Regions from separate parts of the Bradyrhizobium sp. SPXBL-02 genome, predicted to be linked through region 1. Evidence: predicted binding sites of a transcription regulator. Region 1 holds the regulator's gene; the other holds the start of a gene.
The links. Region 1 encodes LexA, which represses DNA repair genes until DNA is damaged. Its sites were predicted from a motif close to TGTTCNNNNTGTGTTCNG; they were not measured.
Positions count from the first base shown of each region.

Region 1 (7,460 bases):
AAGGCTGCTTCGATCTCGGCGTCAGACGCAAATTGCCGGAGGTTCGCTTGTGTGAGCCCCTCGAGGACCGCCGCAAGGTGGCCGGGATCCATTTCCTCAGCCTCCTCTCCGCCGTCGCTCAAAGCCAACATGGCGCGCGCGATCTCGTCCTGGCTATCCGCAGGAAGCTGCCGCACGGCCTTGAGCGCCTTTTCGAGCAGTTTTGTCATGGACAGAAGATAAGCCGACCCGAGACCGAAAGGAAGTGTGGCTTCTTGCTGGCCAGGGAGGCCTTTTTGCTTCAGTCCCTCCGCTCAGCTAGAACTTGCCGACCGAGTCCTGATTTGTTGCGGAGTTCGCCCGTGGCCCTGATGCCGGTTTCTGACGCGCTCGCCGCGGTGCTGACCGGCGCCGAGCCGCTGGCCGAAGAGATGGTTCGCCTCGACGAGGCCCACCATCGTGTGCTCGCGCACGATGTCGCGGCGCGGCGCACGCAGCCGCCGGAGGCGATGTCGGCGATGGACGGCTATGCCGTGCGCGCGTCCGACGCGGCCATCGAGTCCAGGCTGACCGTCGTCGGTGAGGTCGCGGCGGGTCGGCCGTTCGCGGGAAGGGTCGGCCCCGGCGAAGCCGTGCGGATCTTCACCGGCGGCGTCGTTCCCGACGGCGCCGATGCCGTCGTGATCCAGGAGGACACAATTGCCGACGGCAAGCATGTCACGATCAAGGAAGCCGCAATTTGTGGCCGGCACATCCGCCCTGCGGGCGTCGACTTCCGCGAAGGCGACGTGCTGCTGCGCAAGGGAATCCGTCTCACCGAGCGCGATCTCGCCCTCGCCGCCGGAATGAATCATCCTTATCTCGGCGTTATCCGCCGCCCGAGGGTCGCGATTCTCGCCACCGGCGACGAGCTGGTCATGCCGGGCACCGCGCCTGGTCCCGGTCAGATCGTCTATTCCAATGGCTATGCCCTGCACGCCCTTGCCCGCAGCGAGGGCGCCGAGACCATCGACCTCGGAATTGCCGCCGATACGCTGGAGTCCACGTCCGCCGGCATCCGCCGCGCGCGCGAGAGCGGTGCCGACATCCTGGTCACGACCGGCGGTGCGTCGGTCGGCGACCACGATCTGGTCCAGCAGGCGCTCAAGGGCGAAGGCATCGAGATGGCGTTCTGGAAGATCGCGATCCGGCCCGGCAAGCCGATGATGCATGGTCGCCTCGGCGCGATGCGCGTGATCGGCCTGCCCGGCAATCCCGTGTCGTCATACGTGTGCGCCTTCCTGTTCATGGTGCCCTTGATTCGGGCCCTGTCGGGCGGTTCAGTGATTCATCATCAGCGCGAGCGCGCCGTGCTGGGCCGCGACCTCGGCGCCAACGATCAGCGCGAGGATTATCTGCGTGCGCGGCTGGAGGTGCGCGACGACGGCACGCGCGTCGCCCTTCCCGTCAGCCATCAGGACTCCTCCCTGCTTGCGAATCTCTCTGCGGCACAGGTACTTCTCGTGCGCGCACCGTTCGCGCCGAAGGCCGAGGCCGGCACACCTTGCGAGGTGCTGCGGCTGCCCGTCTGAGCTGCTGAGCCACACGCATTCCGCGAGTTCAGCCGCGTTCACCATAAATTAAGCAGTTGCGGAACACATATCGAACATATAGTGTCCGTTCATGATTTGTTTCGAGGATGTAGCGGCTTATTGCCGACTTCATCGTCTCGGAATCGAACGACATCAACCGGGGGACTTTGGTCGAGATGTTGACGCGCAAACAATACGAGCTTCTGCGGTTCATCAGCGAACGTCTGAAGGAAAGCGGCGTGCCGCCGTCCTTCGACGAGATGAAGGATGCGCTCGACCTGCGCTCGAAGTCAGGCATTCATCGCCTGATCACTGCGCTTGAGGAGCGCGGCTTCATTCGCCGCCTGCCCAACCGCGCCCGTGCCATCGAGGTGATCAAGCTGCCCGAGCTCCAGGCCGCAGCCGGCAATCGCCGCGGCTTCACCCCGAGCGTCATCGAGGGCAATCTCGGCAAGGTGCGCGCGAGCTCCAGCCCGCCCGCGGATGAGGGCGAGCGCCCCGTCGCGGTGCCCGTGATGGGCCGCATCGCGGCCGGCACGCCGATCGAGGCGCTGCAGACCCGCAGCCACACCATCAGCGTCCCGCCGGACATGCTCGGCTCCGGCGAGCACTACGCGCTCGAGGTGCGCGGCGATTCGATGGTCGAGGCCGGCATCCTCGACGGCGACATGGCGCTGATCCAGCGCAACGAGACCGCCAATACCGGCGACATTGTGGTGGCGCTGATCGACGACGAGGAGGCCACGCTCAAGCGCTTCCGCCGCCGCGGCGCCTCGATCGCGCTCGAGCCCGCCAATGCCGCCTACGAGGTCCGCATTCTTCCGCCGAACCGCGTGAAGATCCAGGGCAAGCTGATCGGGCTTTACCGGAAGTACTGATACCGGAAGTAAGCGCTACGCGCGCTTCGATCGTCGATCCAAGATTGGAGCGGATACTTGTCCGCTCCGGCTGGATGGTCTTTCTGGTTCTGCGCTGACTGTTCGGCGCCTCTTCCCGCGCGACACTCGCCCATGCGGACACGCGGCCATTTCGCTCCGCCGGTAGAGTTGTGCCGACAGCGCCGATAGTGCGGGCCAAATGCAAGGACGCGAGGTTTGTTCCTATCGAATCCGGGAAAGATAATGTGATCGCGTGCTGCGGATGCGAGCCGCAGATTTGCCCATAACCGAGCAGAGCGTTGGAGGCTTCCACTCTGATAGAGGCCTGCGCCTCGAAAGAGACGCGGGTCGCTATCCCAGTATGAGGAGCACCCGATGTGTGACTATAGCCTGCATGCCGTCGCGACGCGCCCCGCCGAAGTTGGCGAGACGATCGTCACGACAACCTTCCGCGGCACCTCGACGCGCGGCTTCGCCTCCGAAGCCGATCTCTCCGTCGCGGTCTGTCTGCTGCCGGGAACGGAGCTCGCTTTCGCCGATAACGTCCGCTACGACAACCGCTGGATCTGGACGCGCACCGTCAACTCCCGCGTCGGCAAGTTCGGCAAGATCGACCCGCACATTCCCGATCGCCATCATGACGCGATCGAATTTCCGGACGGCAAGTACGTGCTGGTGACGCAGCTCGTCGAAGGCCAGCGCGCGACCGTGCTGCAATTGCCGGTGACGCAGCAAGCCATCGAGCGCGAGCACAAGCCGCAGATCGTCGCCGACACGCGGCCCACGATCACGCGCCTGCCGATCGGCTGACGCGGTCGGCCCCGACCGAAAAGTCGAGGGCCAAATTCAAATGCCATCGCCGGCCGCGGCCGGCGAGATGGTATGGTTTGCGTCCTGCGGGATCCCGTCGGACCGGTTTTTCCCCGCATTGATCTTCAATCGTCGGCCTGCAAGTCGGCCTCCGATGGCGTTGCGTCCCGGTTGCGAGGCACGGCCGTCTTCGGCACGAGGCTGCCGTCGAAATCCCCCTCGCCGGCGCCGGCCGGCAGCCAAGGACGGCTTGCCCCTCTCGCCCTCACCGCCTGCACCGAAAAACCCTCTGCGCTTCGCGTCAGAGCCAGCGCGCCCTGACTGGCAAGACGCGCCCGATCGACCACCATCGCCGCGCAATCGGGCGGCGCGGGCCGCGCCGTCACCACCAACGCGGCGCGGCTGCAATCATCGGCCAGCGCGTCGATGCGCGTCGCCAACGCGATCAGCCGTCCGTCCGCGAGCGGCGCCACGCAACCGGACTCGTCACATGACACGCTGCTCGCCAACGAGGCGTTGCCGGCATCACGCGGATCGGCATCTGCGGCCAGCCACTCCTTCAGCAGGAAGCTGTCCTTGCTGGCGCGGATCACTTGCAAGCGCTCATCCCCGCCCCGGACCGCGACGCTCGCGCCATCCCCGGCAATCAGGACATCAGGCTGGCGCACCGACAGCCCCCAGAGGATCGCCGCCAGCAGCACCAGGGCGCCGGACCAGCGCAAGGGCGTGCGCAACAGGCCCATCACGATGAGCCCGAGGCTCGCCGCGATCAGCGGCGCGATCCCGAACGCCGGAATGCGGCCGACGGCGCCCGGCAGGGCCGCCACCCAGCGCGCGACCAGGACCATCCACTCGATGCCGATCCCCATCAACCACCAGAACACGCCGTCGAGCCCGAAAGGCGCTGCGAGCAGTCCCAACAGCCCGGCCGGCATCACCAGCGCCGAGACCACCGGCATGGCGCCGAGATTGGCGAGCACGCCGTATGGCGTCACGCGATGGAAGTGGAAGGCGGCGTAGGGCGTGGTCGCGAGCCCCGCGATCAGCGAGGCCAGGAACAGCATCGCGATCTCGCGGCCGCCCCACAGCGCGATCCGCGCCGTCGCGGAATGATCGGGTGAGGCGAGCAGGTTCGGCATGCCGATCTGCACCAGCGCCACCAGCCCGAGCGTTGCCGCAAATGACATCTGGAAGCTCGGATGCACCAGCGCCTCGGGCGCGACCGCGAGCACGATCAGCGCCGCCACCGCCAGCGTGCGGAAGGTGATGGCGCGGCGGTCGACCATGACGGCGATCAGCACCACCGCCGTCATGAAAAACGATCGTTGCGTCGCGACCTCCGCGCCCGACAGCAGCAGGTAGAACGCCGCCGCGACCAGCGCGGCGGCCGCCGACCATTTCTTGATGGCAAAGCCGGCCGCCAGCCCCGGGATCAAGGCCAGCAGCGCGCGCACCGCGAAGAAGACGACGCCGGCGACGACCGCCATGTGGTAGCCGGAGATCGACAGCGCATGGCCGAGCCCCGAGACGAACATGGCATCGTTGACCGGCGCGGTAATCGCATCGCGCCGCCCCGTGAGCAGCGCCGTTGCGATCGCCCGGTTGTCGCCTTCGAGCGTTGCGCGGATGCGCGCATCGATCGCATCGCGCAGGCCCTGCATGAAGGCGGCGTAGCGCAGCCGCAGGCCGCCGGCATCCGGCGGCCTGGACGCCGTGATCGCGCCCATCACGAAGCCGGAGGCACCGATGCTCTGGAAGAACATGTCGCGCGAGAAATCATAGCTGCCGGGCCGCACCGGCGAGATCGGCGGCAGCAGCCGCGCCTTCAATTGCACGAAGCTGCCGACTTCGGGCGCCGTGCCCTTGCGCACCGAGAGGCGGACGCGCTCGAGCTTGACGTCGCCGCGCTGCGCCTCCATCGCGCTGACGCGCAGCACGAAGCGATCGGTACGCTCGCGAATGTCGCGCGCTTCCACGAAGCCCGACAGCGACACCGAATAAAGCGGCTTGGCGAGCACGGGATGGGCGACGCGCGCCGTCTTCCAGGTCGCCATGGCAAATCCGGCGGCGACCGCCGCGATCATGATGGCAGGAGCAAACAGCCGGCTCCGCCGGAGCAACACCGCGCCGAGCATCAGCGCGATGGCCGTCGCGGCAACCACCCACAGCACCGGCTCATGATCGGCGGCGAAATAAAGCGCGATGCCGCCGCCAAAGGCGACGGGCACCCACGGCAACAGCCGGCCTGGCCCGGCCTCGGCGCGCGCCCACTGGCGCAGCATTTCGACGATGGCCGGCCAGATGCCAAACCCCGCCGGCGCAAAGCCGCCGGCCGGGGCGGCGCGGCCGACCGGCCACGTCCCGGCAACTCCCTGGGAGCGTCCTGGCCGCCCCGGCTCCGCCATTCCCTGCACCTTGCGATACGCGACGGGTGCGGAGGCTACCGGACCGTGCGGCTGCGCGAATAGCGGTACAGATCGGGAACGGGCGACGGAGCGCCCTACTTTTCCTCTTCCATCGTCACGGCGACGTCCGCCTTGGCGGACAGCCGCACCTTGTTGCCTTCAACATCGGCAACGAGGCCCTTGTCGATGAAATGATGGTGGCCCTTGTGGCTGCCCTCGCCGCTGTCCTTCCTGGTCAGCTTGATGCGGTTGCCCTCTACCCTGTCGACGGTGCCGACATGGACACCGTCGGCGCCGATGACTTCCATATGCTCTGCGATGTTCTGCATGGCGGGATCCTTGGTTGGATCGCAGCCAACGCGGCAGGCGCGCGTTCGTTTCAATCGTATTCCGGGGCGCGACGAAGTCGCGAGCTATGATGCGCAATTGCGCATCATAGCTCGCGCCAAGTGGCGCGCCCCGGAATGACGACACTGATGGAACGACCGCTAAATCAGCGGCGCCTGCGACGAGGCGTGGTGATTGACGATCTTCCAGTCGCCTTCCTCGCGGATGATGACCCAGCTCATCTTGACGACGAGATCGTCCCGCTCGCCGGCGAGATCGAACGTGATGATCGCGGCCATGTTGATCAGGTCAGGGCCGGCCTGCGCGGCGTACACGTCGGAGAAGGTCGCGCTCGGCCTGCGCCAGCGCGGCAGGCCGTTGAAATAATCGGCAACGCCGTCCCTGCCCCGATAGAGTTTTGGGTTCGAGCCGAAGAAGAACGCGTTCCTCGCATAGAGCGAGGACAGCGCGGCCGCATCGAGCGTCGCGAAGCCGGCGCACCATTTCGCGATGATGGCGGAAACGATGGCGTCGGCTTCGCTGCTCATGCCCTCGCCTCAGCCCTTCGCGACTTCCTTGGCGAACGTATCGCGCAAGCCGATCGTACGCGAGAACACCGGCTTGCCCGGCGTCGAGTCCTTGTCGCGGACGAAATAGCCCTGGCGCTCGAACTGCATCGGCTCGGTCGAATTGCTCTCGGCAACTGACGCCTCGACCCGCGCATCGGCGAGGATCTCGAGCGAGTTCGGGTTGAGATCGGCCGCGAAATTCGAGGCGTCCGGACTCGGATTGGCGAACAGCTGGTTGTAGATGCGGATCTCCGCCGGCTTGGACGTCGCCGCCGGCAGCCAGTGCATGGTCGCCTTGACCTTGCGGCCGTCGGGCGCGTTGCCGCCCTTGGTCGCGGGATCATAGGTGCAGCGCAGCTCCACCACCTCGCCCTGGTCGTTCTTGATCACGCCGGTGCACTTGACGAAATAGGCGTAACGCAGCCGCACCTCGTTGCCCGGCGACAGGCGGAAGAACTTCTTCGGCGGGTTCTCCATGAAATCGTCCTGCTCGATATAGAGCTCGCGGCCGAACGTGATCTTCCGCGTGCCGGCGCTAGGGTCGTCCGGATGATTGATCGCCTCGAGCTCCTCGGTCTGTCCTTCCGGATAATTCTCGATCACGACCTTGAGCGGCCTCAAGACTGCCATGCGCCGCTGCGCCGTGCGGTTCAGCTCCTCGCGGATGCAGAACTCCAGCATGCCGACATCGACGACGCTGTTTGCCTTGGCGACGCCGATGCGCTTGACGAATTCGCGCAATGCGGCCGGCGGCACGCCGCGGCGGCGCATGCCCGCCATGGTCGGCATGCGCGGATCGTCCCAGCCGGCGACATGACCCTCGCGGACGAGCTGCGTCAGCACGCGCTTGGACAGCAGCGTGTAGGTCAGGTTGAGGCGCGCAAACTCGTACTGGTGCGGCTTGGACGGCACCGGCAGCTT
Region 1 is NZ_CP182474.1:3,884,743-3,892,202, reverse strand. It holds gene ACNJYD_RS18060 (hypothetical protein) at 1-209, opposite strand, end outside; gene ACNJYD_RS18055 (molybdopterin molybdotransferase MoeA) at 342-1,550, shown strand; gene lexA (transcriptional repressor LexA) at 1,727-2,428, shown strand; gene ACNJYD_RS18045 (hypothetical protein) at 2,804-3,238, shown strand; gene ACNJYD_RS18040 (ComEC/Rec2 family competence protein) at 3,364-5,643, opposite strand; gene ACNJYD_RS18035 (DUF2171 domain-containing protein) at 5,739-5,972, opposite strand; gene ACNJYD_RS18030 (YybH family protein) at 6,132-6,518, opposite strand; gene ACNJYD_RS18025 (glutamine--tRNA ligase/YqeY domain fusion protein) at 6,528-7,460, opposite strand, start outside.

Region 2 (7,460 bases), 120 kb from region 1:
CATGATCACGGTGCGGCGCGGCGTTGCGAACTCCGCCTTCACCTCGGCAAGCTCGGTCTTGATGATGTCGAGGATGCGCGCGCGCGAGCGCAGGATGTCGAGATAATCGCTGATCTCGCCGGCGAGCTTGGACAGCTCCTCGCCGATCTCGTCGCGGCCGAGCGCCGTGAGGCGCGCCAGGCGCAGCTCGAGGATCGCCCTCGCCTGCTCCAGCGAGAGGCGGATCGTCCCGTCTTCGTTGATGCGGTGACGGGGATCGTCGATCAGCGTGATGATGTCCTCGACGTCGCGCGCGGCCCAGTCGCGCGTCATCAGGGTCTCGCGCGCCGCAGCCGGCGTCGGCGAGTGCCGGATCACCTTGATGATCTCGTCGATGTTGGCGACCGCGATGGCCAGGCCGACCTGCTCGTGCGCGCGCTCGCGCGCCTTGCGCAGCTTGTATTTCGTCCGGCGGGTGACGACCTGCTCGCGGAAGCCGACGAAGATCGTCAGCATGTCCTTCAGGTTCATGGTCTGCGGACGGCCGCTATCGAGCGCGACGGCGTTGACGCCGAAGCTCGTCTGCAGCGGCGTGAACTTGTAGAGCTGGTTCAGCACGACGTCGGGCACGGCATCGCGCTTGAGCTCGACGACGACGCGGTAGCCGTCGCGGTCGGACTCGTCGCGCAGGTCGGAGATGCCCTCGATCTTCTTTTCCTTGTAGAGCTCGGCGATGCGCTCGACCATCGTCGCCTTGTTCACCTGATACGGGATCTCGGTGATGACGATCGCCTCGCGCTCTTTCCGGATCGTCTCGAAGGTGACCTTGCCGCGCATCACGATGGAGCCGCGGCCGAGATGATAGGCGCTGCGGATGCCCTGGCGTCCGAGGATGATGCCGCCGGTCGGGAAATCCGGGCCCGGGATGATGGCGTTGAGCTCGTCGATCGTCAGCGCCGGATTGTCGATCAGCGCGACACAGGCATCGATCACCTCGCCGAGATTGTGCGGCGGGATGTTGGTGGCCATGCCGACCGCGATGCCGCCGGCGCCGTTGACGAGCAGGTTCGGGAACCGCGCCGGCAGAACCACCGGCTCTCTTTCGGAGCCGTCGTAATTGTCCTGGAAGTCGACGGTGTCGTCGTCGATGTCCTCGAGCAGCTTCAGCGCGATCTTGGTCAGGCGCGACTCGGTGTAGCGCATGGCCGCCGGCGGATCGCCGTCGACCGAGCCGAAATTGCCCTGGCCGTCGATCAAGGGCGCGCGCATCGAGAAGTCCTGCGCCATGCGCACCAAGGCGTCGTAGATCGCCTGGTCGCCATGGGGGTGGTACTTACCCATGACCTCGCCGACGGCACCGGCGGACTTCTTGTGCTTCTTGTCCGGGGTGTCGCCGCGATTGTTCATCGCGAACAGGATGCGGCGGTGCACCGGCTTCAACCCGTCGCGCGCATCGGGCAGCGCACGCGCCACGATCACGCTCATGGCGTAATCGAGGTAGGACTTCTTCATCTCCTCGTAGATGGAAACGGGGCGAATGTCCGAGGGGTGCGCCGGCTGGTCGCCGGGCTTGTTGTCGTCGTCAGCCAAGGGGGAATCCGGTGAGGTTTTGTCTGGGAATCATATAGCGCATCCGGGGTCGGATAACCACCCTGGCAGCCGCTCGGAAAGCGCTTTTTCCGCTTATTTTTCCAATAACTTACGGCCTCAGAGCCGCGCCCTGGACGGCCACGGAATCGACCCTCCAGAACCACCCGCAACGCCGGCCTGAACACCAGGGAAGCGGCGCCCCGTCAGCCAGCTTTCCGCTGCGCAACGGACCTCACCCCAAACATGAAGCGGGCCCGGAAAATCCGAGCCCGCCCAGCCAATTAGTAAGGTTTGCTGACCCGATGCGGGAAGCGCGATCGAAATCGCCGCCTCACCGGGCCGAGCGGTCCGCCCGCTCAGAACGGGATGTCGTCGTCCATGTCGCTGTTGCGACCGCCGCCAGCGGCAACCGGACGGCGCGGCGCGCTGCTCACGGGTCCGGAGGAGCCGAAATCGCCGCCCGGCTCGTCGGCGAAGCTGCCGCCTCCGCCGCCGCCACCGCGGCCGTCCAGCATCGTCAGCGTCGAGTTGAAGCCCTGGAGCACGACCTCCGTCGAGTACTTCTCGACGCCGCTCTGGTCGGTCCATTTGCGGGTCTGCAGCGCACCCTCGATGTAAACCTTCGCGCCCTTCTTCAGATACTGTTCGACGACCTTGCAAAGCGGCTCAGAGAAGATCACGACGCGATGCCACTCGGTCTTCTCCTTGCGCTCGCCGGTGTTCTTGTCGCGCCAGGTCTCCGACGTCGCGATGCTCAAATTCGCGATCGGCCGCCCGTCCTGGGTGCGGCGGATTTCAGGATCCTTGCCGAGATTTCCAACCAGAATGACCTTGTTGACGCTTCCCGCCATCGCCGCTCTCCACTCCGAATGCCACTGAATTTCAAAAGGGGCCAATCCCGCTGCCCGCGTTTCTCTGCGCCCGTCGAGGCGACCCTATACGCTTGCGGGCACCGCTCAGCCTGCCACCCCCAGGGTTATCCCCACATATAGCATCGCGCTCAGATCTGTTCCAGATTTGTTCTTTATAGCGGTAGAGCAAACATTCGGCCGGCCGCCAACGAAAAGAGCAGCACTCCGATGGAACTTTTTTGGGTTCCCGTGAACGACGAAAACCGCTTAACATTCATCAAGTTGTTCCACCTCAGTTGAGCCGCGAGTGTGGCATTCCGGAGACGGACTCTGCCCTTTCCTTAGGCTACCTTTGCCTCGGAATTGGTTCATATGGGCGTCGCGCCTGATCAGCCGCTTCGGGGACTTTCGTGAAGCGGACGTAACTGGGGAGACTGCAATGAATAAGGTTCTATTTGGCGCAATCAGTGTACTGGCATTGGGGCTGTCGGCTCCGGCAGGCGCGGCAGATCTTGCCGCGCGGCCCTACACCAAGGCTCCCGCTCCGGCGGTCGCTGCGATTTACGACTGGAGCGGCTTCTACATCGGCATCAACGGCGGCGGCGGCACGAGCCACAAGTGCTGGGACTTCCTCGACACCACCGGCGTCGTCACCGGCGTTCCCGGTACCTTCGTCGGTGAAGGATGCCACAACGCGACCGGTGGCACGGTCGGTGGCCAGATCGGCTATCGCTGGCAGTCGGCCAGTTGGGTGTTCGGCGTCGAAGGCCAGGGTAACTGGGCTGACTTCTCGGGCGACAACGTCAGCACGGTCTTCCCTGGAAGCGCTTTGGTCACCGGTGACCGCAACCGCTCGCGCATCGATGCTTTCGGCCTGATCACCGGCCAGGTCGGTTACGCCTGGAACAACGTCTTGTTCTACGTCAAGGGCGGCGGCGCCGTGGTCGGGGACAAGTACGACGTTTATGCCGCGGCCGGCACGCCGGGCGCCGGCACGCTGCTGGCGTCGGCTCGCGAGACCCGCTGGGGCGGCACCGTTGGCGCCGGCCTGGAATTCGGATTTGCTCCGAACTGGACGCTCGGCGTCGAGTACAACCACATCTTCCTCGGCGACCGCACAATCGGTTTCACGACGCCTGCGGGCGCCGTGTTCGGGAGCGATCGCATCAGCCAGGATGTCGATATCGGCCTGGTCCGGTTGAATTATCGCTTCGGCGGCCCGCTGATCGCGAGGTACTGATATCCCTCTGATTTTGTGAGTGAATGCAAGGGCCGGCCCGCTGCGCCGGCCCTTCTTTTTTGCTTTTTTGCGGCACGATGCCTGGACGTAAATGAGTCAGCAACCATCACCTTTTCGACTGTTGTGGCTTTTCGGAGACACAACTTGCGGCTTTGGTGGTGTAAAGACGGCGTCAGTTGGGCCGTTGAGTCCGATGCCCTTCCGCGACGGAAGGCAACAACAGAAACTGGGACTGGGATTAAGTTGAAAATGAAAAAGGTTTTGTTGGCTTCGGCCTGTGTGTTCGCTCTTGCGGCCCCCGCTTCGGCTGCTGATCTGGCAGCCCGCCCCTACACCAAGGCTCCGGTGGCTGTGGCCTCGGTCTACAACTGGACCGGCTTCTACCTCGGTATCGTCGGCGGCGGCGCTTGGGAGAACGGTTCCGGCGACCCGCGGATGAAGGGTGGCTTCGTCGGCGGCACCGGCGGCTATAACTGGCAGACCGGCAACGTCGTGTTCGGCGTGGAAGCCGACGGCTCGTGGGCTGATGTCAATGCTTCGGTGACCACCCCTGTTCTCTTTGGCGGCGCTATCGTTCCCGTGACCACGAGCTCGCGCATTGATGCGCTCGGCACTGTGCGCGGCCGTATCGGTTGGGCCGTCAACAACGTGCTGTTCTACGCTACGGGCGGCTACGCCTGGATCGACAACAAGATCACCGTCAGCTCGCCCTTCGCAAGCGTCTCGGACAGCAAGTGGCATTCCGGTTGGACGGTCGGCGCTGGCGTCGAGGCATTCTTCGCGCCGCAGTGGTCGGTCAAGGGCGAGTATCTCTATCGCAGCCTGGGCGGCGAGACCTACTTCTCGGGTATCGGCGCTCCGGTGAACACCGGCACGCTCAACCTTCACACCGTGCAGGTCGGCGTGAACTATCACTTCGGTGGCCCGGTCGTCGCGAAGTACTAAGCTTCGTCTCTGACGCACCCGCGTTACGAAAGGCCGGCCTCGCGCCGGCCTTTTTGTATTTGTTGCGGCCGCCCCGTTCGTTCGCGTTTTAGGACGGATGTGGCGGCCGGGTGACACAACTTTTGGCTTCAATGGTGTAAAGCAATGACGTTACTTGAGTCATGAGGTCCGCTGCTCTTCCGCTCTCCGGAAGACCGGAATGAGAAACGGAAGTGGGGAATGGATATGAAGAAGCTTTTGCTGGCTTCGGCCAGTTTGTTCGCACTCAGCGCGTTGGCACCGGCCTCGGCGGCCGATTTGGCGGCCCGCCCCTACGCCAAGGCTCCGGTGGCGCCGATCGCGGTGTACAACTGGAGCGGTTTCTACCTCGGCATCAACGGCGGCGGTGCATCGAGCCGCAATTGCTGGGATCTCAATGCCGTGCTCGGTGTGGCAATCCCGGTCGTGTCCGAAGGCTGTCACAACGCGACCGGCGGTCTCGTCGGCGGCCAGGTCGGTTATCGTTGGCAGTCGGCTAACTGGGTGTTCGGCCTTGAAGCCCAAGGCGACTGGGCCAACCTGAAGGGATCGAACGCGAGCCCGCTCGCCGCTTTCGCACCCGTGGTCAATCAGACCAGAATCGATGCCCTCGGCCTGTTCACCGGCCAGGTCGGCTACGCCTGGAATAACGTGCTCTGGTACGTGAGGGGTGGCGCCGCGGTCACGCACGCCAAGTATGACGGCCTTCTCGGCGGCGTGGTCTTCGATAGCGCGAGCGAGACGCGCTGGGGCGGCGCAGTCGGCACCGGCATCGAATTCGGTTTCGCACCGAACTGGTCCGTTGCGATCGAATACGACCACTTGTTCATGGGCGGCCGCAACGTCAATTTCACGGTGCTTGGCATCAACGACCGGACCGACCGCATCAAGCAGGATGTCGACATGGGCACCGTTCGCCTCAACTACACCTTCGGCGGCCCGGTCGTCGCGAAGTACTGATCTTCCAAGTCACATCGTCACGAAAGGCCGGCCTCGCGCCGGCCTTTTGCTTTGGGCGGGCTGTTCCGACAGGGGTTCCGCAGCGCTCCTGCTGCCAGATGCCGCCAGGGCGCCAACAATCCGTTGACGATTCGCAAGTCCCACTGGAAATCCGCCGCCGTTCTTCCTACGTTCGCTGCCATACCCATCGGCGCCGATCCCGGTTCCGGGCGAAGCGCGCCTTTTGCATTGGCGCGATCGCGCGTCTTTGGATTCCTCGAGGACCTCTGGGATGGACGAAGTGATCAGGGCGAAGCGCCAACAACAGAACGCGGGCTCGAGCCTGCGCGCAATTACGATCCGCGGCGCGCGCGAGCACAACCTCAAGAATATCGACGTCGAGATTCCCCGCGACAAGCTGGTGGTGTTCACCGGCCTATCCGGCTCCGGCAAATCCTCGCTCGCCTTCGACACCATCTATGCCGAGGGCCAGCGCCGCTACGTCGAATCGCTGTCGGCCTATGCCCGCCAGTTCCTGGAGATGATGCAGAAGCCCGACGTCGACCAGATCGACGGCCTGTCACCGGCGATCTCGATCGAGCAGAAGACGACGTCGAAGAACCCGCGTTCCACCGTCGGCACCGTCACCGAGATCTACGACTACATGCGCCTGCTCTGGGCGCGCGTCGGCGTGCCCTATTCGCCGGCCACGGGCCTGCCGATCGAGAGCCAGACCGTCTCGCAGATGGTCGACCGCGTGCTGGCGCTCCCCGAGGGCACCCGCCTCTATCTGCTCGCCCCCGTCGTGCGCGGCCGCAAGGGCGAGTACCGGAAAGAGCTCGCCGAATGGCTCAAGAAGGGCTTCCAGCGCGTCAAGATCGACGGCACCTTCTATGAGCTGGCGGAAGCCCCGAGCCTCGACAAGAAGTTCCCGCACGACATCGACGTCGTGGTCGACCGCATCGTGGTGCGCGCCGATATCGGCCAACGCCTCGCCGAGAGTTTCGAGACCGCGTTGAAGCTCGCCGAAGGCCTCGCCGTCGTCGAGTTCGCCGATGCGCCCGCGGCGGCTGCCCCTGCGGAGGAGAAGAAGAAGACCGCAAAGATCCACGACAAGAGCGGCCCCGAGCGCATCCTGTTCTCGGAAAAATTCGCCTGCCCGGTCTCCGGCTTCACCATCCCCGAGATCGAGCCGCGCCTGTTCTCCTTCAACAATCCCTACGGCGCCTGCCCCGCCTGCGGCGGCCTCGGCGTCGAGCAGCATGTCGACGAGGACCTCGTCATCCCCGAGAAGGATCTGACGCTGCGCAAGGGCGCGATCGCGCCCTGGGCCAAATCGTCATCGCCCTATTACGTGCAGACGCTGACCGCGCTCGGCAAGCACTACAAGTTCACACTCGACACCAAGTGGAAGGACCTGCCGAAGAAGACGCAAAACGCGATCCTCTACGGCTCGGGCGAGGACGAGATCAAGTTCTCCTACGAGGACGGGGTGCGCTCCTACGACACCAAGAAGCCGTTCGAGGGCGTCATCACCAACATCAACCGCCGCTACCGCGAGACCGAGAGCGAGTGGGCGCGCGAGGAGCTCGCGAAATATTTCCACGACGTGCCCTGCGAGGGCTGCAAGGGTTTTCGGCTCAAGCCTGAGGCGCTCTGCGTCAAGATCGGCGGCAAGCATATCGGCGAAATCTCGGAGCTGTCCGTGAAGGGCGCCGGCGCATGGTTCGAGACCGTGCCGGAGGCGCTGAACGCGCAGCAGAACGAGATTGCCGGCCGCATCCTCAAGGAAATCCGCGAGCGCCTCACCTTCCTGCTCGACGTCGGCCTCAATTATCTGACGCTGTCGCGCTCCTCCGGCACGCTGTCCGGCGGCGAGAGCCAGCGCATCCGCCTGG
Region 2 is NZ_CP182474.1:4,006,406-4,013,865, reverse strand. It holds gene gyrA (DNA gyrase subunit A) at 1-1,569, opposite strand, end outside; gene ACNJYD_RS18640 (single-stranded DNA-binding protein) at 1,926-2,420, opposite strand; gene ACNJYD_RS18635 (outer membrane protein) at 2,860-3,660, shown strand; gene ACNJYD_RS18630 (outer membrane protein) at 3,910-4,605, shown strand; gene ACNJYD_RS18625 (outer membrane protein) at 4,831-5,583, shown strand; gene uvrA (excinuclease ABC subunit UvrA) at 5,855-7,460, shown strand, end outside.
Region 2: the regulator LexA is predicted to act here: its motif matches at 2,577-2,594, upstream of ACNJYD_RS18640 (single-stranded DNA-binding protein).